Linked DNA regions of Sphingosinicella sp. BN140058. The protein of the gene in region 1 interacts with the protein of each later gene in a pairwise test. Links are inferred from orthologs where the notes say so. Each region holds a gene or a part of one and is shown on either strand. Other genes may lie near its edges. The genes, in order: ETR14_RS18975 and rsfS.

Evidence for each region.
Region 2: the proteins of ETR14_RS18975 (region 1) and rsfS interact in binary tests that used the Escherichia coli proteins (3 or more experiments, as listed by UniProt). The link is inferred for Sphingosinicella sp. BN140058 from one-to-one orthologs.

What each region holds. Positions count from the first base shown.
Region 1 is NZ_CP035501.1:4,221,345-4,231,076, forward strand. What follows is about bases 2,038-5,037. They hold ETR14_RS18975 (AAA family ATPase), read right to left. Parts: upstream 4,078-5,037; coding sequence 2,998-4,077; downstream 2,038-2,997. Other genes in these bases: ETR14_RS18970 (DUF5682 family protein), read right to left, coding at 2,038-2,992; ETR14_RS18980 (DUF5691 domain-containing protein), read right to left, coding at 4,074-5,037. Also shown: ETR14_RS28945 (VWA domain-containing protein), read right to left, coding at 1-167; ETR14_RS28950 (hypothetical protein), read right to left, coding at 222-743; more of ETR14_RS18970, read right to left, coding at 740-2,037; more of ETR14_RS18980, read right to left, coding at 5,038-5,495; ETR14_RS18985 (SWIM zinc finger family protein), read right to left, coding at 5,488-6,870; ETR14_RS18990 (TorF family putative porin), read left to right, coding at 7,070-7,915; kdpF (K(+)-transporting ATPase subunit F), read left to right, coding at 8,019-8,108; potassium-transporting ATPase subunit KdpA, read left to right, coding at 8,124-9,732.
Region 2 is NZ_CP035501.1:710,777-720,381, reverse strand. The notes cover bases 6,221-9,093. They hold rsfS (ribosome silencing factor), read right to left. Parts: upstream 7,919-9,093; coding sequence 7,523-7,918; downstream 6,221-7,522. Other genes in these bases: ETR14_RS03235 (DUF3667 domain-containing protein), read left to right, coding at 8,746-9,093; ETR14_RS03240 (nicotinate-nucleotide adenylyltransferase), read right to left, coding at 7,928-8,569; ETR14_RS03250 (23S rRNA (pseudouridine(1915)-N(3))-methyltransferase RlmH), read right to left, coding at 7,005-7,427; ETR14_RS03255 (murein hydrolase activator EnvC), read right to left, coding at 6,221-7,000. Also shown: ETR14_RS03295 (L,D-transpeptidase family protein), read left to right, coding at 1-134; ETR14_RS03290 (dodecin), read right to left, coding at 159-371; ETR14_RS03285 (DUF885 family protein), read left to right, coding at 489-2,240; ETR14_RS03280 (hypothetical protein), read right to left, coding at 2,248-2,649; ETR14_RS03275 (hypothetical protein), read right to left, coding at 2,717-3,202; ETR14_RS03270 (demethoxyubiquinone hydroxylase family protein), read right to left, coding at 3,204-3,779; ETR14_RS03265 (disulfide bond formation protein B), read right to left, coding at 3,776-4,264; ETR14_RS03260 (S41 family peptidase), read right to left, coding at 4,290-5,639; more of ETR14_RS03255, read right to left, coding at 5,831-6,220; more of ETR14_RS03235, read left to right, coding at 9,094-9,605. UniProt on the Escherichia coli protein: Functions as a ribosomal silencing factor. Interacts with ribosomal protein uL14 (rplN), blocking formation of intersubunit bridge B8.

The DNA.
Region 1 (9,732 bases):
ACCAGCTTGGTCGCGACCACCGGGAGCGACGCCATCACCGCCGCGAAGATCGATGCGTAGACGACCGAACTCGCCATCGAGCCCGATTGATCGACGCAGAGGACGACCTCGTCGAGATCGACGATCCGGCGCTGCTGGCGAAGGAAGCCCACCAGATTTTCCGGCACGATGGTGCGGTGCTCGGCCTGATAATGGCGCAGGTTCTTGTGGATGGTGCGCGGTCAGTCGATGTCCCCGAAGCGCGGTCGGCGCGTCCGCCGCGAGCGATCGAGCGCGCCGCGTATGGCATCCGCAGTGCGCCGTTCCAGCCGTTCCATCAACTGGGCGACGACTTTCGCGATCACCGTTCGCGCGGTCTCCTTGGTCTTGTCGGGCATCGCACCGCGCAGCGCGACCAGATCCGCGACCAGGTTGACGTTTGCCTCGATCGTGGCGAGCAATTCGGGCTCGAGCAGCATCTGCCGAAGGCCCTTGCGCTCGAACGCATCCTTCTGAATCACCTGGACGACCGGGGCGGGGAAGAATTCGCGAATGTCGCCCAGCCACTTCGCCACCCTCGGCGCCGACGCGCCGAGCCCGCCACGCCCCTTCTTTTCGCCGTCTCCGTCGCCGTAGAGCGCAGACAGCGCTGCCGACATGCGCTGGTCGGCGGGCGACAAGCCGGCGGCCTCGTCGCCCTCGTCGCCGACGCCCAAAGCCAGCGTCCAGCGGCGTGCGCGTTCTTCGATGGAGTCCTCGCTCATGTCCGGGCTCCCGCTTGCAGCAAGTCCGTTACGCGGGCGACATGGGCCGGCCACGCGGCCGCCGCACCGGGCAGCAAGCGATAGCCGCCGCCGGGGCGGCCACCGCGCGCGAGCAAGGCATCCATCAGCCGCCGCCGCTCCATGCGATCGAGCGCCGAGAAGACTCTTCGGAACAGCGGCAGATTGGCGACGAACGAATCTTCATCAAGGCCGAGCAGCCACTGATCGACCGCGCCGCGCAGCCCTTCGTCATGGATCAAGCGCTGGCCCGCACCGGAGAGAAAGCCTTCGAAAAATCCCGCTGCCTCGCGGATCGGGGTTCCAGGCGAGAGCATGCGGCCGAGCAGTATGATTGCGTCTCCGGCGGCGAGCCGCTCCGCCTCGTAGAGCAGGCGCGCCGCGATGCCGGCGACGAGCCGGGTCGCCTGGTCGTCGCCGAGCAGGCGTTCGAGCCCGGCATACCAGCTCTCGACCACGTCGCCGGCGAGCTCGGCAAGGGCGATGGCGCGGTCGGCATCGAGAATGGCGTCCCGCATCGCTTCGGCCGCTTCGGGGTCGAGGTTGCGCACCGCATAAGGCAGCGCCAGTGCGGCCTCGATCACCATCCGCGGCATCAGCAAGGCGAGGTGCTCGGCCGGCCCCGCACGCGCTTCTCCATAGCGCAGGATGTCGGCCATCGAGGGCAGCGCCGCCAACAAAGCCCGACAATCGCTGGTAAGCGCAGCCTTGTGCTCGAGCGCCGCAATGCCGCTGCCGACCGCCCGCGGCAGATCGGCAATCATCGCCTCGCGGACCAGGGCGGCGAGGCGGTCCAGTTCGGGCTCCGCCGCGATCCGTTCGACGATCCGGGCCGACGCGGCTTCGGCGATGGTCGAGCCGTAGACGAGATGTTCGATCAGCCGGACCGAGAATTCGGGCTGCCAGCAGAGCGTCCAGTTTTCACGGAAGGTGCCGCGGCTGCGACCGGCATCGGCGAGCCGTCCCCAGGGTACATCAAGCACGTTGAGGCGATGGAGCAGGGTCGATCGTGCCAGTCCGCTGTCGCTGCGCAGATCGACCGACAGATTGCGCTCGAGCGCTTCCGGCTTGAGCCGGGTCGTCTTCTGCTGCCGCTGCAGATCCTCGAGCAAAGGCGCCAGCGGGGCTGCGGACGGGATCGCGCCCACGCCCGTGCCGACCAGCAGCTCCGGCGCGATCTCGTCCCAGATGACGGGATTGCCGAAACAGAGGCAGGAGATCGCCGCCTCGCGCAGCTCATCGAAACCGGGGGAAGGGCGCTCGCGCAGGGCGGCGAGGCCGACTGCCAGCCGCTGCGCTTCGATCACCGACGCCGTCGAGACGAAATGCCCCTTGTCGCGCAGCAGGCCAGCAATACGGGTGAGCCACTCGGTGTCGCCGTCCGAAGTCGCCCGAGTCTGCCAGAGGTGTGCGCACCAGCCCGGAGCAGCCACGCCGGCGCCATAGCCGCTGGCGCGGGCGAGGCGCGGCGTCGTCCACGGCGCCCATGTTGCCTTCACCTTCGTCTTGGGTCGCCCCCTCAGCAGCGCCCTGTCGTCTGCCTGGCTGCGCTTTTCGGCGAGCGCCGGAACATGCCAGGCGCCGCAGACCACGGCCACCGGACCGTCCGTCTCCTTGGTCGCGCGGGCGATTTCGAGACGCATATGGGCCTCGCGCGCCGCTTCGTCCGCGGCGATCCCCTGCGTTTCCGCCCGCAGGGCGGACATCGCATCGGCGACTGCGCCGAAGACCGGCCCCGGATGCGGATTCTCCTCGATCACGTCCGACCACCAGGATTCGCCGTCGGCATAGCCGGCCGCCTCCGCCAGGATCCCGATCGGGTCTCGGCTGATCGGATCCTCATCGCGTGCGGTGAGCCGCGCTTCCTCCTCCTCCTCCTCCTCCTCGCCCGGCGCCAGCGCCGCGCGTCGTGCCAGGCGGTCGGTCGCCGGAAGATCGATGAAGCGCAGAAGCGCTCCGTTGCGCACCGCCCAGAGCACGGCCTGATATTCGGGCGAATAGTCCGCGAACGGGAAGAAGGTCGCGTTGGCGGGATCGTCCTCGGCATAAGCCAGCAGCGACACCGGCAGCACCATCTCCGGATCGGCGAGCAGGGGCAAGAGATCGGAGGCATCGCTCGGCCCCTCGATCAGAACTGCCGTGGGTTGAAGCGCGTCGAGCGCCTCCACCAGGCGCCTGGCGGAGCCGGGCCCGTGGTGGCGGATTCCGAACAGGGAGACAGATGCCGCCATCTCGATCAGATGCGGTCGGTCAGTGACGCATAATAGCCTTCGAAGCCGCGCCGTTTCTTCAGCACCGTCTCGAGATATTCGCCGAGCACGGCGCGGTCCTGCACCGGATCCTTGATCACCGCCCCGATCATGTTGCTCGCCAGCGTATCCGGCGTGAGAAGGCCGTCGTTGAAGAAAACGGCCTCGCTGATGCCGCCGACCATGACCCCGATCGCTTCCGCGGTGGAGAGGCCTCCGGACGGTGTCTTCAGCGCGATCTTGCCGTCCTCGGTAGAACCGGAGCGCAGTTCGCGGAAGATCGACACCACGCGGGCGACTTCGTCGGCGACGTTCCTTGGGGCTGGAAGATCGAGGTTGGCGGCCATCTCACCGACCCGTTTGACGATGATCGCCACCTCCTCGGCGGCGCTGTCGGGCAGCGGCAGAACGACGACGTTGAACCGGCGCTTCAGCGCCGAGGAGAGTTCGTTGACGCCTTTGTCGCGGTTGTTGGCGGTGGCGATGATGTTGAAGCCGCGCTCGGCATAGACCGAGGTGTTAAGCTCCGGGATCGGCATCATCTTCTCGGACAGGACGGTGATCAGCGTGTCCTGCACGTCGCTGCCCATCCGGCTCAATTCCTCGAGGCGGCAGAGCTTCCCGGTCTCCATCGCCCGCATCAGCGGCGTCGGCACCAGCGCCTCCCGGCTCGGGCCGTGCGCGAGCAATCGGGCGTAGTTCCAGCCATAGCGGATCTGGTTCTCGTCGGTCCCGGCGGTGCATTGCACGACCAAGGTCGAGTCGCCGGCGATGGCGGCGGCGAGATGCTCCGAGACCCAGGACTTTGCGGTGCCGGGAACGCCGAGCAGCAACAGCGCGCGATCGGTCGCAAGGGTCGCCACCGCGGTTTCGATCAGCCGGCGATCGCCGACAAATTTCGGCGAGACGGGGCTGCCGTCCGGCGCGGTGCCGCCCATCAGATAGGCGACGACGGACCGCGGCGACAATGCCCATCCGGCCGGCTTTCGCCCGTCGTCGCCGGCCGCCAATGCGGCGAGTTCCGCCCGATATTGTTCTTCGGCGGGTTGCCGCAATTTGTCGGTCATTCGGTCACTCCATTGTCGTCGAGCCCGGCATTGAGCCGTACCATGTCGAGTGTCGGGTCGGCGGAAAGCATGCCCGCGCGCGTAAGCCTCTCCAGGGCATGCTGCGCCGCGGCGCGCGAGGCGACCAGGCCCAATGCGTGCAGCTCGGCCGCGGCGGCAGCGCGCGTGCCGGAATCCTCGCTGGCGATCTGCCCGAGCAGGGCCGCGCCGGCTGGCGTGCGCAGAGGATCGTCGATTCGGCAGGCGCCGGCGCCGAGCGCTGCCGCGGCCGCGAAGCTGCCGCCGCGCGCCGTGAGGAACCGCCCGGCCACTGCGCCGCGGGCGGCCGGTGAAAGCCGCGGCAGCAATGCGACGAGGCTGCCATGGTGCGTGGCGGGATTCTCGCTGAGGACGGTGCAGACGGCGTCGACAATCGCATCCGATGCCGAGCCGGCGATCATCGTCGCGAAGCCGTTGTCGGCCTGTTCGTCCAAGCCCCATTGCCACAGCGCCAGCAACCCGTCCGGCTCTGCGCCGAGCGCGGCGGCGAAGGACGGGAAGTCGATTCGTGCGAGCAATTCGTGGCGGCGTTGCCGCTGCGCGGCTGTTTTGAGCGCTCGGGGTGCGAGCACTTTGGCCCGGCGCAGAAAGCCCTTGGTCTCGATGCTGAAGAAATCGGCAAGCTCAGCTGCCTCTTCGCCGGCGTCGCCGCGGGCACCGAGACGCGCCAGCAGGGAGGCGGCGAGTGCCTTCACTTTCGGCGCGCGATCGCCGAGCAGGTTTTCGAGCAACGGCTGATCATCGAGCGAGAGACGCTGGCCCAGCACGGCCACCAGCCGCAGTCGCGAGTCCGCGGGCTCGCCGGCCAGCCGGGAGACGAGCAGAGCGCGTGCGGCGTCCGGATCGCTCCGTCGCAGAGCGTGCAGCGCCGCGGCGCGACCGGCGGGGCCGTAATCCTGCCAACTCTCCTCTGACAAAGGTTGGCCGGAGCGTCGCCCGGCATCGCTCCCGCCCGCCAGAGCGGCCCAGTCGCGCCAGCCGGCATAAACGTCCGGAACGTCCTCGTCGTTCGCGCCCGGCATCCAATCGCCCGGGTGCATCGTCCACCCTCGGGTGGCAAGGAAGTCGAGCAGTTGGCGCCACTGCCCGTCGTGGCGCTGGTTGATCAGCAGCCGGCGGGCGAGGGGCCGCAGCGCTTCCGCGATCGGCGGCAGCGAAGGCCTGGGCAGATCGGGCAGACAGGTGAGGTCGGACGCCGGCTCCGCCACGGTCAGCGCCCCGAGCAACTGGCCGGCAAGCGCCAGCAAGGCGAGCTCCGGCTCGGCACCGCTGGCGAGGATCGCCTCGCGGAGCTCGTCCGGCGCAGAGGCCGTGGCCGCACCGCCTGTCGTCCACCGGGTGAGCACCGGTCCGAGCGCCTGCTGGGTGACATCAATCACGTGCGCCGAGCCTCCCCCACGGCGTCGCCGCCGCGAGCAGGGTCAGGCGACCGTTCGACCAGAGCGCCGCGGCGGCGTCCAAAGCGGTGCCGAGCAACGGACGCGGCACCGCATCCGCCAGCGGCAGGGTCGTGCCGTCCGCAGCCCGCCACCAGAGCGCTCCGGCAGCATCGGCCGCAAGACGTCCGGCCGGAAGCAGGACGGGAGACTCGATCGCCCAGGGCTGGTCGAGCAGCGGCGCCATAAGCTGCGGGCCGATCTCGTCGATCGGGCGTGGCCAAGGTGCCGCCGCGGCCTCGGCGGGTCCGGGTGTGCGGCCGAGCAGAATGGCACGCACCGGGAGAGCGGCGGGATAGAAAACGAGCTCGCCTGCGAAGCGTTCGCCGGGCGTGAACACAGAGGCACGCCGGCCTGCCGTGGCCGGATGAAAATCGAGCAGCATCGCAAATGCGGGGCCGCCAGTCTCGAGATTGAGGAGCCAGGTGGCCTGCGACACCAGGCCATCGCGGCGCGTTTCGACGAGCTCGGCGAGCACTTCCCAAGTGCTCGTCACCCGCATCGCAGCCGGGTCCGCGAGCAGCGTCTCGCGCGGCTCGGTGGTGGCGACCGCCCGGCGGATCTCCGGGTCCCGCGGTCGCGCCCGGAACGCCCGCGCGAGCAGCACCAGCTTGCCGAGCTCCACCACGGCGCCCCGCACCCGCTCGCCCATCGGCAAGGCGAGCAGGCGCGCCGGCAGCTCGTCCAGACGCCCTGCCAGGGCGGCCGCCTTGCCGTCGACCATTCGCGCGGCGATCCGCCGGCACCGCGCAGTGGCATCGTCGATGAAGGCGCCGAGCCCGAGGCGCAGTTGGTCGCCGATCCATTGTTCGAGTGCGTCGAGCGCATCGAGGATCGCCTGCTGCGTCTCTTCCGTACGCTTGGCGGCTGCGGCCTCTCGTCGGACAGCGGCTTGCGGATCCGCCATCTCTGCTTTGGGAGCGCGGGCCGCTTCAAGGTCCTTCGGGGCGCTCGGCTCGCCGGTGGCGTGCCGGCCCGCACCGCCGCCACGCCGACGGCCCAGCCAATCGCTGACCCAATCGGGCGTCTCCGTCTCCGCGAAGGGTACGATCCTCTCGGCGTTCAGCCACAGCAGGGCAAGCACATGCTTGCACGGGAATTTGCGCGACGGGCACGTGCATTTGTTGCCGAGATCGCGCAGGTCCGCCATCACCCGATAGGGGTTCGCGCCCGATCCGGCGCACTGGCCCCAGATCAGGGCACCGTCGGAGCTCGCCCCCACGGCGGACCATTTGCCGGCTTTGGCGAGCCCGGCAGCAGCCTTCAGCGACGCCTGATCGGTCGCAAGCTGCTCCACCGCTCTAAGATCGATTGCCACTCTGTCCCGCCCCCGGAAGGCCGCCAGCTTAGGCGAAGCCCGGCAAAGCTCAAGAGGGCGATCTCCGGCCGCAGCGCCAAATCACTATGCAAATACTATGGAGATGGGCGGCTTCCGATCTCGAACCCCAACGGTGGGGCGGCCTAATTGACGTCCCTCACCACGCGCCGGTCCTCGGCGCGGATCTGGGGGAAGTCAGATGCATATCCGTTGGGGCGCCGTGCCCGCTCTTGTCGCCGCCACCGCCGGACCGGCCTTCGCGCAAGCGGCCGATCCGGCTCAGCCTTTTACCGTTGGCGGATCGGCCGCGATCCTGTCCGATTATCGCCTTCGCGGCGTCTCGCAGACCGACGAGGACATGGCCGTTCAGGCCGGGGTGACGCTCGCCCATCGAAGCGGCGCCTATGCCGGCGCCTGGGCTTCGAACCTGTCGGGCTGGGGGACGTTCGGCGGCGCCAACATGGAGCTCGATCTCATCGGCGGCTATCGGCGGCCGCTCGGTGCCAACGGCACGATCGACGTCGGCCTGACCTGGTACATGTATCCGGGCGGCGCCGACGAGAGCGATTACGCCGAACCCTATGTGAAAGTGTCGGGCACACGCGGCCCGTTCGGCCTCACCGCGGGCGTCGCTTACGCGCCGCCGCAGCAGGCGCTCGGCCGCTGGTACGAGAGCGGCGCGTCGGCGGCTGCCGGCCTCTATGACGATCCCGGCGACAAGGAGGACAATCTCTACCTGTGGGGCGACGGGGCGCTGAAGCTCGCCGGCACGCCGCTCAGCCTCAAGGCGCATGTCGGCCGCTCCGAGGGCAATCGCGGCCTCGGCCCCAATGCGACCAGTGCGGCCCCGACCGGGACCTATTGGGACTGGTCGCTCGGCGTCGACGCGGCGTGGAGGAACCTTACGCTCAACCTCTCCTACGTCGACACCGACATCGGCCGCCGGGAGGCGGCCTTGCTCCAGCCGAGCTTCAGCCGCGGCCAGGATGGAGCCGGATCGATCGCCGACCCGGCGCTCGTCGCCTCGCTCACCGCCAGCTTCTGAGGAGGGGATCATGCAAGACCTGCTCTGGCTCGCGATCCTGCTCGGCCTTGCCGCACTGACGCTCGCTTATGTGCGCCTCGTTGATCAGGCCTGAGGTGACGCGATGACCCTCGATCTCTGGCTCGCCGCGATCACCGCGCTCGGACTGCTCGCCTATCTGGTGGCGGTGCTCGTCCGCCCCGAACGCTTCTGAAAGGAGCGGGACATCATGACATTCCAGGGCTGGATCCTGATCCTCGCCTTCACCGGCACCTTGCTGGCGCTGGCCAAGCCGATCGGGCTGTGGCTGTTCGCACTTTACGAGGGCCGCCGCACGCCCCTTCACGCAATCCTTGGCCCCCTGGAGCGCGGCTTCTACCGCCTGTCCGGGATCGATCCCTCGGCAGAGCAGGGCTGGCGCCGTTACGCCGTTCACATGCTCGTCTTCAACCTCGCGCTTGCTCTGTTCACGTTCGCGGTGCTGCGCCTGCAGGGCGTGCTGCCCGGCAACCCGCAGGCGCTGCCGGCGGTCGGTCCGCATCTCGCCTTCAACACCGCGATCAGCTTTACCGCCAACACCAATTGGCAGAGCTATGCCGGCGAATCGACGATGTCGAACCTCAGCCAGATGCTCGGCCTCACCATTCACAATTTCCTGTCGGCCGAGACGGGCATTGCGCTCGCTTTCGCCCTGTTCCGCGGCTTTGCCCGGCGCTCGGCCGGAACGATCGGCAATTTCTGGGCCGACCTTACCCGCATCACCCTCTACCTTCTGCTGCCGCTGTCGATCGCGCTCGCCATTTTCTACATGGCGAGCGGCGTGCCGCAGACGCTCGCCGGCAGCGTCGAGGTCAGCACGCTGGAAGGCGCGCGGCAGACGATCGCGCTCGGCCCGGTTGCCTCGCAGGAAGCGATCAAGTTGCTTGGCACCAATGGCGGCGGCTTTTTCAACGCCAACTCTGCGCATCCGTTCGAGAATCCGACGGCGCTCACCAATTTCGTGCAGATGGTCTCGATCCTGGTGATCGGCCTCGGCCTCGCTTTCGCCTTCGGCAAGGCGGTCGGCGACACCCGTCAGGGCTGGGCGATCCTCGCCGCGATGATGATCCTGTTCCTCGTCGGCACCGGCCTCACCTATTGGGCGGAAGCGGCGGGCAATCCCGTTCTCCACCAGCTCGGCGTCGCCGGCGGCAACATGGAAGGCAAGGAGGTACGCTTCGGCATCGCGGCGTCGGCCCTCTACGCCGTCGTCACCACCGCCGCCTCCTGCGGCGCGGTCAATGCGATGCACGACAGCTTCACCGCGCTCGGCGACCTGGTGCCCCTGTTCAACATGCAATTGGGCGAGGTCGTGATCGGCGGCGTCGGCGCCGGCATCTACGGCTTCCTGCTGTTCGCGATCCTGGCCGTGTTCGTCGCCGGGCTGATGGTCGGCCGCACGCCCGAATATGTCGGCAAGAAGATCGAATCGCGCGAGGTCAAGCTGGCGGTGCTCGCGATCGCGATCCTGCCGCTGATCATTCTCGGCTTCACCGCGATCGCCTCCGTGACTGCCGCGGGGCTTGCGGGGCCGCTCAACAAGGGTCCGCACGGCTTTTCGGAAATCCTCTACGCCTTCACCAGCGCGGTCGCCAACAACGGCTCGGCCTTCGCCGGGCTCACCGCCAACACGCCTTTCTACAATTGTCTGCTCGGCGTCGCGATGTGGCTCGGCCGCTTCTTCATCATCGTGCCGATGCTGGCGATCGCCGGCAGCCTCGCTGCGAAAAGCTATACGCCGGCCGGGGCAGGGTCCTTTCCGACCACCGGCGGCCTGTGGGTCGGCCTGCTGGTCGGGA
Region 2 (9,605 bases), 3.5 Mb from region 1 along the record:
CGACCAGCCTCGGCGCCTCGGTCCACGTCGTCGATGCGATGCCCGCCTCGGCATCCGAAGCGCTGGCGCTCGGCCGCAATCCCGACGCCTGGCAGTCGGAGCTCGACGCCGAACTGGCGCGCGGCACCCGCTGAGGGGACCGCACGCCGCCTTCGCGATCAGCCGTCGTCCAGGGTGAAGCCGATCCGCAGCGTCACCTGATAATGGGCGACGCGGCCGTCTTCGACATGGCCGCGAGTCTCCTTGACCTCGAACCAGCGAATGTCGCGCAAGGTCGATGCCGCGCGCGCGATCGCCTTCTCGATCGCGTCCTCGATCCCGGTCGGCGAGCTGCCGACGATTTCGACGATCTTGTAGACGTTGTCGCTCATCTTGCTGTCTCCCATGATGGTGCGGGAAGGCAACGGGCGATCCGCCGGAACGTTTCGCTTCCGCAAGCCGTGGGCATCTGGCTAGAAGTGCGAACGCGCACTGGCCGGAGACACTGAATGCCTCGTTTCGCCGCACTCTTCCTTGCCGCAGCCCTGGCTTCGGCGGCCCCGGTCGCGGCTACGCCGTCCGATGACTTCCGCCAGTTGCTCGATGATCATTATGCCTGGCTGCTGCGCGAGAGCCCGACTTATGCGACGTCGCTCGGCGTCCGCGATTACGACGACAGGATCGAAGATCTCAGCCTCGCGGCCGCGGATCGCCGCGCGGCCGAGGCGCAGGTTTTCCTCAAGCGGCTCGACGCGATCGGGGAGGCCGGCCTGACGCCCGGCGAGCGCACCAGCCGCGCAATCCTGAGACGCGCGCTTGCCGAAAGCATCGAAGCGAACCGGTTCGGACAGCGACAGATGCTGTTCACCACCTATGCCGGCTGGCATCAGAACTTCGCCGGTCTCGCCAGCGGGCTGCCGTTCCGCACCAAGGCCGATTACGAAAGCTACCTGAAGCGCCTCGAACTCTATCCGGCGATGAACGACGAAGCGCTGAAGATCACGGCGCAGGCGGTGCGCGGCGGCTACGTGTTGCCCTGCTCGGTGCTCGGCAACTCCGAGAAGTCGATCACCGGGGTGATTGCGGAGGATCCGGCCCAGTCGCGCTTCTACGAGCCGTTTGCGGGCGCGCGCCCCGCCGATGCAAGCGAGGCCGAGTGGCAGGCGCTGCAGAGTCGCGCGCAGCGTGTCATCCGCGACGTTCTCAACCCAGCTTATGCGAAGCACGCCGCTTTCTACCGGGCCAGTTACGCGCCCAAATGTGCCAAGTCCGACAGCATCTCGGCGCAGCCCGGCGGCCGGGACTATTATGCGTTCCGGGTGCGGCAGGAGACGACCACCAGCCTGACGCCGGACCAGATTCATGCGATCGGCCTCCGCGAATCGGCACGCATCAACGCCGAGATGGAGAAAGTCGCGAAGGAAGCCGGTTTCGCTTCAAGGGCTGCGTTCATCGAGGACCTTCGCACGAATCCCGCGCATTATGCCAAAAGCCCGGAAGAGCTGCTCCGGGCGAGTGCCCGTGTCGCAAAGACGATCGACGGCAAGATGCCGGGCTTGTTCCGGACGCTGCCACGCCTCCCTTACGGCATTCGCGAGATCCCGCCGGAAACCGCGGAAGGCACGACCACCGCTTATTACGGCCAGGGCGCTCCGGAGAGCGGCCTCGCCGGCACCTATTACGTCAACACCTCGAAGCTTGATCAACGCCCGTTTTGGGAAATACCGGCGCTGACGCTCCACGAAGCCGTGCCCGGCCATCACCACCAGATCGCGCTCCAGCAGGAGATCGATCTGCCGCCCTTCCGGCGCCACTTCACCTTCTTCACCGCCTTCACCGAGGGTTGGGGGCTGTATGCGGAGAGCCTCGGCGAGGAGATGGGTCTCTACGACACGCCCGCCAGGAAGATGGGCCAGCTCTCCTACCAGGCGTGGCGGGCCGCGCGCCTGGTGGTCGATACCGGCATTCACGCCAAGGGCTGGGACAAGGCACGGGCGGTCGCCTACATGCGCGAGAATACGGCGCTCTCCGCTGCGAACATCGATGCGGAGGTCAATCGCTACATCAGCTGGCCGGGACAGGCGCTCGGCTACAAGATCGGCGAGCTCAAGATCCGCGAGCTGCGCAAGCGGGCCGAGACCGCGCTCGGCCCGAAATTCGATCTGCGGCGCTTCCACGATGCCGTTCTGCTGCAGGGATCGGTCCCGCTCGACGTCCTTGAGGCGCAAGTCGATGCCTGGATCGCTGCCGAGAAGGGATGAGCGCAGGTTAGCGCGGCTGTGCGGTTCCGGCCTGACGCTCTGCGCGCGCGCTGTTGATCAGCTGCATCTGACAGCCGCTCGCCCCGCCGGGGCCGACCGTCGAGCAGCTTTGAATGCCGGTGCGCCCAAGGAATTCCAGGCTCTCGGCCTGGGCAGCCCAGCTCGTGCTGGCCGGATCGTCGGCGGTGGCGTCGTCGCGGAACTGTTCCGGTATGCGATAACGCTCGCCGCTCGGGCGGCGCGCGCAGATCACCACTTCGCCGTCGCTGCCGCGCGGACAGCGCTCGTTGCCGTAGACGACCACGCGGCGGATCCGCTCCGCCGTCGAAGGTGCGGTTTGCGCCGTCGCCGGCGCGGCGGAAAGCAAGGTGGAGCCGGCGATGACCAATGTCGCAAGGGCGGCTTTCATGATGGCCTCCTGTTCAAGTCTTGCGAACAGAAGGCTCGGTCCGGTGCTTTGTTCCGGCGTGCCGGCCCTACTTGGGCGGGTTCTGTTCCGCTTCCACAGCCGCCGCTTCGGCGTCGATCCGCCCAAGCCGTTCCTGGCGAGCCTCCTCGATCAGCCGGTTCCAATTGACCTCGTCCCGGCCGGCACGCTCGGCCCGGGCCTGGCGGACGATGTCGTTGAAGCAGCCGATCATGCCGCCGGGACCGACCGTCGAGCAGCTGCCGATGCCGGAGCGGCCGACATATTGCAGTTCGGTCGCCTTGCTCGCCCAGGCCTGATTGGCGGGATCGTTGGGATCGCCGCGCAGCGCCTCGGGAATGCGATAGCGCTCGCTTTCGGGCTTGCGGGCGCAGACGTTGATCTGCTCCTCCGAGCTCTGCGGGCAGGGATCGTCGCCATAGACGATGAGCTGATTGATGCGCTCGCTTCCCGCTGCGGGCGGGGCGGCTTGCGTCTGCGCGGCGGCAGGCGCCGCAAGGGCGGTGAGGGCGGCGGCGGCAAGGAGAAGCTTCATGTCAGATCCTTTTCGAAAGCGCGATCGCGACGCGGCAGCCGGCGCGGATCAGAGTGGAGAGGACCGGGTAGCCGAACGTGTCTTCGGCACCGGCGGCAAGCGCGGTGTCGCGATGCTCGAGCTCTTCGGCCTGGAACGTGCGGATGGTTGCGGACAGATCCGGCTCGTCGACGCCCAGGCTGCGCACCTGGTCCTCATAATGTTTGTCGATCTCCGTTTCGACGGCAGCGGTGCACGCCATCGCGGCGCTCGGGCCCAGAAAAGCGGTGACGGCGCCGAGCGCGTGGCCCGCGACGTTCCAGAACGGCTGGATCAGGGTCGGCCGGACGCCCCGCTCGATCATCATGTCGTCGAACGTGCGCAGATGGTGCCGCTCCTGGCTCTCCATGCGCGCAATCGCGCGGGCAGCGGGATGGGGGCCGAGCACGGCGAGCTGGCCGGCATAGATTCGAGTTGCGCCATATTCTCCGGCCTGATCGACCCGGATCATCGAGTCGATGTCGGGCCGCTTGTCACCCGGCCGCCATTTCGGCCGCAACGCGATCGTGACGTCGGCGCTTGTCTGCGTGTCGCTCATGCGCTCCTCCGAGCCCTGGTGAAGCTCAGCCACAATATCACTAAGCCGAACCCGATCGACAGGATCGCGTTCCACCCCGCCATCGAGATGCCGAGGAATTCGAACTGCACCTGATCGCAGCGGATCAGCGGCGCCTCCAGGATGCTCTTCAGCATGTCGGCGGGAGACCCGCCGCCGCCGGACGACGTGCACTGGGTGAAGCCCTCGAACACGCCCGCCTCCACCCCGGCATGATAGGCGCCGATGCCGCCGCTGGTCAGGATGGCGAGGGCGGCGAGCCCAACGAGAGCCCTCCCGCCATCGGGCAAGCGCCCGCCGGCCCAGGCGAGCACCGCCAGGGCCAGGGCGGCGAAATGGGCGTAACGCTGCCACCAGCACATCTCGCAGGGGTATAGCCCGCCCCAGATCTCCGAGCCGTAGGCGCCGGCGAGCAGCGCAGCGGGAACCAGGACGGCAAGCAGCTTCGCCCGAACGAGATTCGTCACCGGCCCTTGCCCTCGGCGGCTCCGATCAACGCGTGCCGCCCTTCGGCGCCGCTCCCGCGGCGGATGCCGTGGCGGTGCGCGGCCCCGCAAGACGCGCGATCGTCTGCACCGCATAATGGAGCTGGAAGTCGTCGATGCCCTTCTTCTTCAGCTCCTCCGGCGTTGCGCTGAAGCGCGGATCCGGCTTGCCGTCATCCTGGACGACGCTTTCATCGACCTTCACTTCGTTGATCAGGTGGCGCCGCAGATCCGCCTCGCGCAGGCGCGGACGGGACTTGTAGTCGGGATCGGAGAGCTGCGGCACTTCGATGTCCGGAACGATGCCGCCCTCCTGCACCGATCGCCCCGATGGGGTGTAATAGCGCGCCGTCGTCAGCCGAAGCGCGGTGTCCTTGCTGAGCGGAAGCAGGGTCTGCACCGAGCCCTTGCCGAAGCTGCGCTCGCCCATCACGATCGCGCGATGATGGTCCTGAAGCGCCGCCGCAACGATCTCGGCCGCGGACGCGCTGCCGGAATCGACCAGCACCACGATCGGCCGGCCGCGTGTGGCATCGCCCGGCTCCGCATAATAACGCTCGATGTCGTTCTTCTGGCGCCCACGCTGCGAAACCACTTCGCCGCGCTCCAGGAACACGTCGGACAATCCGACCGCCTGATCGAGCAGGCCGCCCGGATTGGATCGAAGATCGACGATGTAACCCGTCGGCGGCCCGCCGAGCGACTTGTCGATCGCTGCGATCGCCGCGAGCGTCTCCGTCGTGGTCGTGCGGCTGAACGTGTTGACGTTGATGATCCCGACCCGGTCCTTCACTTCCCATTTGACCGCGGGAAGCTCGATCTTGGCGCGGGTGAGGGTGACGTCGAACGGCTTGTCTCGGCCGGGGCGCAGGATGGTGATCTTGATCGTGGTGCCCGGCGCTCCGCGCATCTGGTCAACCGCTTCGTCCAGCGCGCCGCCATAGATCAGCTTGCCGTTCAGATGGGTGATATAGTCGCCCGCCTTCAGACCGGCCTTGAAGCCCGGCGAATCCTCGATCGGGGCAACGATCTTGACGACGCCGTCCTCCAGCGTGACGTTGAGGCCGAGGCCGCCATACTCGCCCTCGGTGGTCGTCATCAGCGACTGGTAGCCCTTTTGATCCAGGTAGGAGCTGTGCGGATCGAGGCTGGCGAGCATCCCGTCGATCGCGCCGCGCAGCAGCGTCTTGTCGTCGACCTTCTCGACATAATCGGCCCGAACGCGGTTGAAGACGCTCATGAACTCGTCGAATTCGCGCATGCTGTCCGCCTCGGCCGAGGCGAAGGCCGCGGTCGCGGCGGGGATGATGGCGATGGCGCTGACGAGGCCGAAGGCGCGGAAGAGATTGCTGGCCATGATGAATCCTGCTGATGACCCCGGACCGATCAGGTGGCAGCGCCGTCGCGCGTCCGCCGAAACCAGGAATCAGGGCAATTCCGATTGGTCGCTGCTTTACCGGTTTTTGTAGCGCCGGAAAAGCAACGGCACGTGAACGAACAGCGCCTTCATCCCTCCGCACGCCTGCACGCGCGGAAGCGCTCCCCGTCTCACGAGATGGTGATCAGCTGAGCGATCGGGAAGGGGGCACCATTGCGGCGGAGTTCGATTCCGATCTGCGGGTCGCGATTGCTTGCGCGGCCGATCCCGGAACCAGCGCCGATCGTGTCGCCGCGCCGCACCGCCACCGAGGCGAGATTGGTGAGAGTGGTAGTCCAGCCTCCCCCATGGTCGAGGATCACGATCGATCCATAGCCGCGAAAGGGTCCGGCATAGGCGACCCGTCCGCGAGCGGGGGCTATGACTTCGGCCGAGGCTGCGGTGGCGATCGTCAGCCCGCGGGCGTGAACGCCGGCGTCCGATATCTCGCCCAGGCCGGTGACCACGCGGCCCTGCACGGGCAGGATGTAGGCCGGCGCCGCGGGCGTCGGCGCGCGCGGGCTGCCGATCGGGCGGAGAATCGGGCCGGGCAGCTGGGCGAGCCGCTGGCGAAGCTCGGCCTGGAACTGGCGGGTTCCTGCCAAGGCCGCGAGATCGCGCGCCTCCTCGCCAAAGGCGAGGGCACGATCGGATTCGGTCAGCGCCGAGGCCCGCAGGCTCTCCGAGCGTGCGCGCTCGCTCTGCTCGAGACGGGCCAGCGCGATCCGGCGCCGCTTCAGATCCTCGCGGCTGGCAGCCAGGGCCGCGACGGCGGTGTTCGCCTGCCGCCGGAGCGCATTGCCGCGCTCCACCTCGGTCCGAAGCTCCGCGGTGCGCCGGCGAATGACGGGCAGGGTGGAGGCGAGCAGCGAGCGCACCCGGATGAGATCGTTGACCGATCCCGGCTGGACCAGCGCCAGTGCCGAGGGCCGCCGGGCCATCGTCTGGAGCGCGGCGGTGAGGCGGATCAGCGGCGCCTGCTTTTCGGCAAGCCGTGCGCGCTGTGCCCGGCGCAAGGCTTCGATCAGCCGGATACGGGTTTCGCCGGCCGTGATGTCGGCTTCCGCGGCCTCGATCCGGGCCGCAAGCGCCGCGGCCTCGGCGCGCGCCTTGGCGGCTTCTCCGGTCGCGCGCGCCGCCTGCCGCTCGAGCAGCTCCGAGCGACGCCGCGCCTGCTCCGCTTCCGCCTTGGCTGCGGCGAGACTGCCGGTACCGGCCGTGCCGCCGGTCTGCGCTGCTGCCCAGCCGCCGCCGGCAAGCGCGGCGGCGATCAGCAACGAGGAGAGAAAGCGCCGGCGCATCGCGTCATCCTTCGCGGTGATAAGGATGATTGGCAAGGATTGCGGTGGCGCGAAACAATTGTTCGGCGAGCATGGCGCGCGCCAGGAGGTGCGGCCAGGTCGCCTTGCCGAATGCAAAGAGCAGGTCCGCCCCGGCGCGCTCGGCATCCCCGAAGCCGTCGGCGCCGCCGATCAGGAAGCGGGCCTCGCGCTTGCCGTTGTCGCGCCATTGTTCGAGGCGCTTGGCGAAGGCCAGCGAGCCGAGCTGCTCGCCTTTCTCGTCGAGAAGGATGGTGACCATGTGATCGGCAGCCGGGGGCAGCTTGCCGCCCGTCTCCGGCAGCTCGGTCAGCTTGGTCGGCCAGGCGATCCGCTTCAGATAGCGATCGACCAGCGCGCCCTCGGGGCTGCGGCCGATCTTTCCGCGGGCGACGATGTGAAGCAGCATCCGACCGGCCTAGCGGCGATCACCTTTGGGTGAAAGCCGCGCATGCCGCATGCTGATCGTCACGGCAGCTGCAGACGGGCGCTCGTCAGCCGTGGTCAGCGGGCCGCGTTAGCCGCCGGGGCGGTTTCTTCGAACGCCCACATGCGCTCGAGATTGTAGAAGCTGCGTACCTCGGGGCGGAACAGATGGACGATCACGTCATCGGCATCGATCAGAACCCAGTCGGCCACAGGCAGACCTTCGACGCGGACGGTTCGGCCGAGATCTTCCTTGATCCGCTGCTGGAGCTTCTGCGCCATCGAGGCGACTTGACGGGTCGAGCGGCCGGACGCGATCACCATGTGATCGGCGATGCTCGATTTCCCGCCCAAGGGGATGGTGACGACGTCCTGCGCCTGGTCGTCGTCAAGGGATCGAAGCACGAGATCGTGCAGGGCTTCGACCGGTTCAGTTGCTCCGCCGCGAGGGGGAGCCGTGTCGGATTCGGGCAATGTGCCTCCTTAACGGATCGGCCTGCGAGTCACGCCGTCGCGCAGGGCCATGGGTTTCAACGAATATAGGGACGATAGGTGCCAGTGTGGAGTAGCGGCGCGAATGCCGGTGGCGGAAGTCGGATCGAGCGGCAGTTGCAGAAGCACGAGTGCCGGCGGTCTCCAGCCTGTCCAGTCCCTGGCTTCGGTTGCGGGCCGGACGGAGCGACGCAACCAGCCCATGGCGCGAGCCGCCCGGGCAGGTCCATCATAGCCCGGACGCGCGACGACGGCAATCGGCACGAGCCGGGCGATTTCGCGCCAATGCTTCCAGCGGTGGAACTGGACGAGATTATCCGCTCCCATCAGCCAGATGAACCGGCGCTTCGGATAGCGCCGGGTCAGCGCCAGCAACGTATCGTAGGTATAAGGCGTGCCGAGCTCGCGCTCGATCGCGGTGGTGCGGATCGGCAGCCCACGCGAGGCGCGAAGCGCCGATGCGTAGCGCACCGGCAGCGGTGCCATGCCGCTGCGGTCCTTTAGTGGATTGCCGGGCGAGACCAACCACCAGACTTCGTCGAGCCCGAGCGCCTTGACCGCGTTCATGCTGATCCGCCGATGGCCGCGGTGCGCAGGATTGAAGGAGCCGCCGAGCAGGCCTGTCTTGATCACCTGCGAGCCGATAGCATGCCGATGCGGGCGAGGTGAACCACCGTCGCAAGATCCTGGGTTCCGCTGCCGGCGTTGCCCGGCTGCAACGCAGCAATGTCGTCCGCAGACAAGGGCACGCAAAGCCTCTCGACGAAGCATGTACCTGCCGCCATCATCGTCCGCACAGGGGGAAAGACATGGACAGCGCGGTAGAGGGCGTAGGCGAGATGGTGACCGGGCTGGCGGCCGCGCGAACGGTCGAGCCCTGCGCCGGCGAGCCGCACGGACATGGCGAATTCTGTCTGAATTGCAGGACGCCGCTGGTCGGCAACTTCTGCTACGAATGCGGGCAGAGCGGACATGTCCACCGATCGATGGCGGCTTTCGGCCACGATCTGCTGCACGGCGTCTTTCACTTCGAAGGCAAGATCTTCCGGACGTTGCCGATGCTCGCCTGGCGGCCCGGCGAACTCACCCGCCGCTATATCGACGGAGAGCGGGCAAAGTTCGTCTCGCCGATTGCGCTCTTCCTGTTCTCGGTCTTCCTGATGTTCGCCGCCATAAGCTGGCTCGGCGGACCATTCTCGACCGGCGGCGTCGCGGAAACCTCCGCAGAGGCGCGTGCCGAAGCTGCGGCCGATCAGCGTCGGGACAGGGCACAGGCTCTGGCCAAGCTCAAGGATCTCGAGCGGGAACTGAACGCCGCCCGCAAAGCCGGTACCCCGACCGCCGAGATCGAGGAGCAGATATCCGGTCAGCGAATGGCAATGAAGCTAAAGCAGGACGCGTTCGAGCTTCAGACCCGTCTCGCCAATCAGGAGGAGAAGAGAGACGCTGCTGCAGCGGCGCCGGAGGAGAGTGCCCGCAGGGAGGCAGAACCGGTTGCCTCTGTGAACGATGCCCTGGATGAGGATCCCACCGGCATTCCGTGGCTCAACCATGCGATCGAAAAGTGGCAGAAGAATCCGTCGCTCCTGCTCTACAAGCTTCAGTCCAACGCGTACAAATTCTCCTGGGCGCTGATCCCGATCTCGGTGCCGTTCGTCTGGCTGCTCTT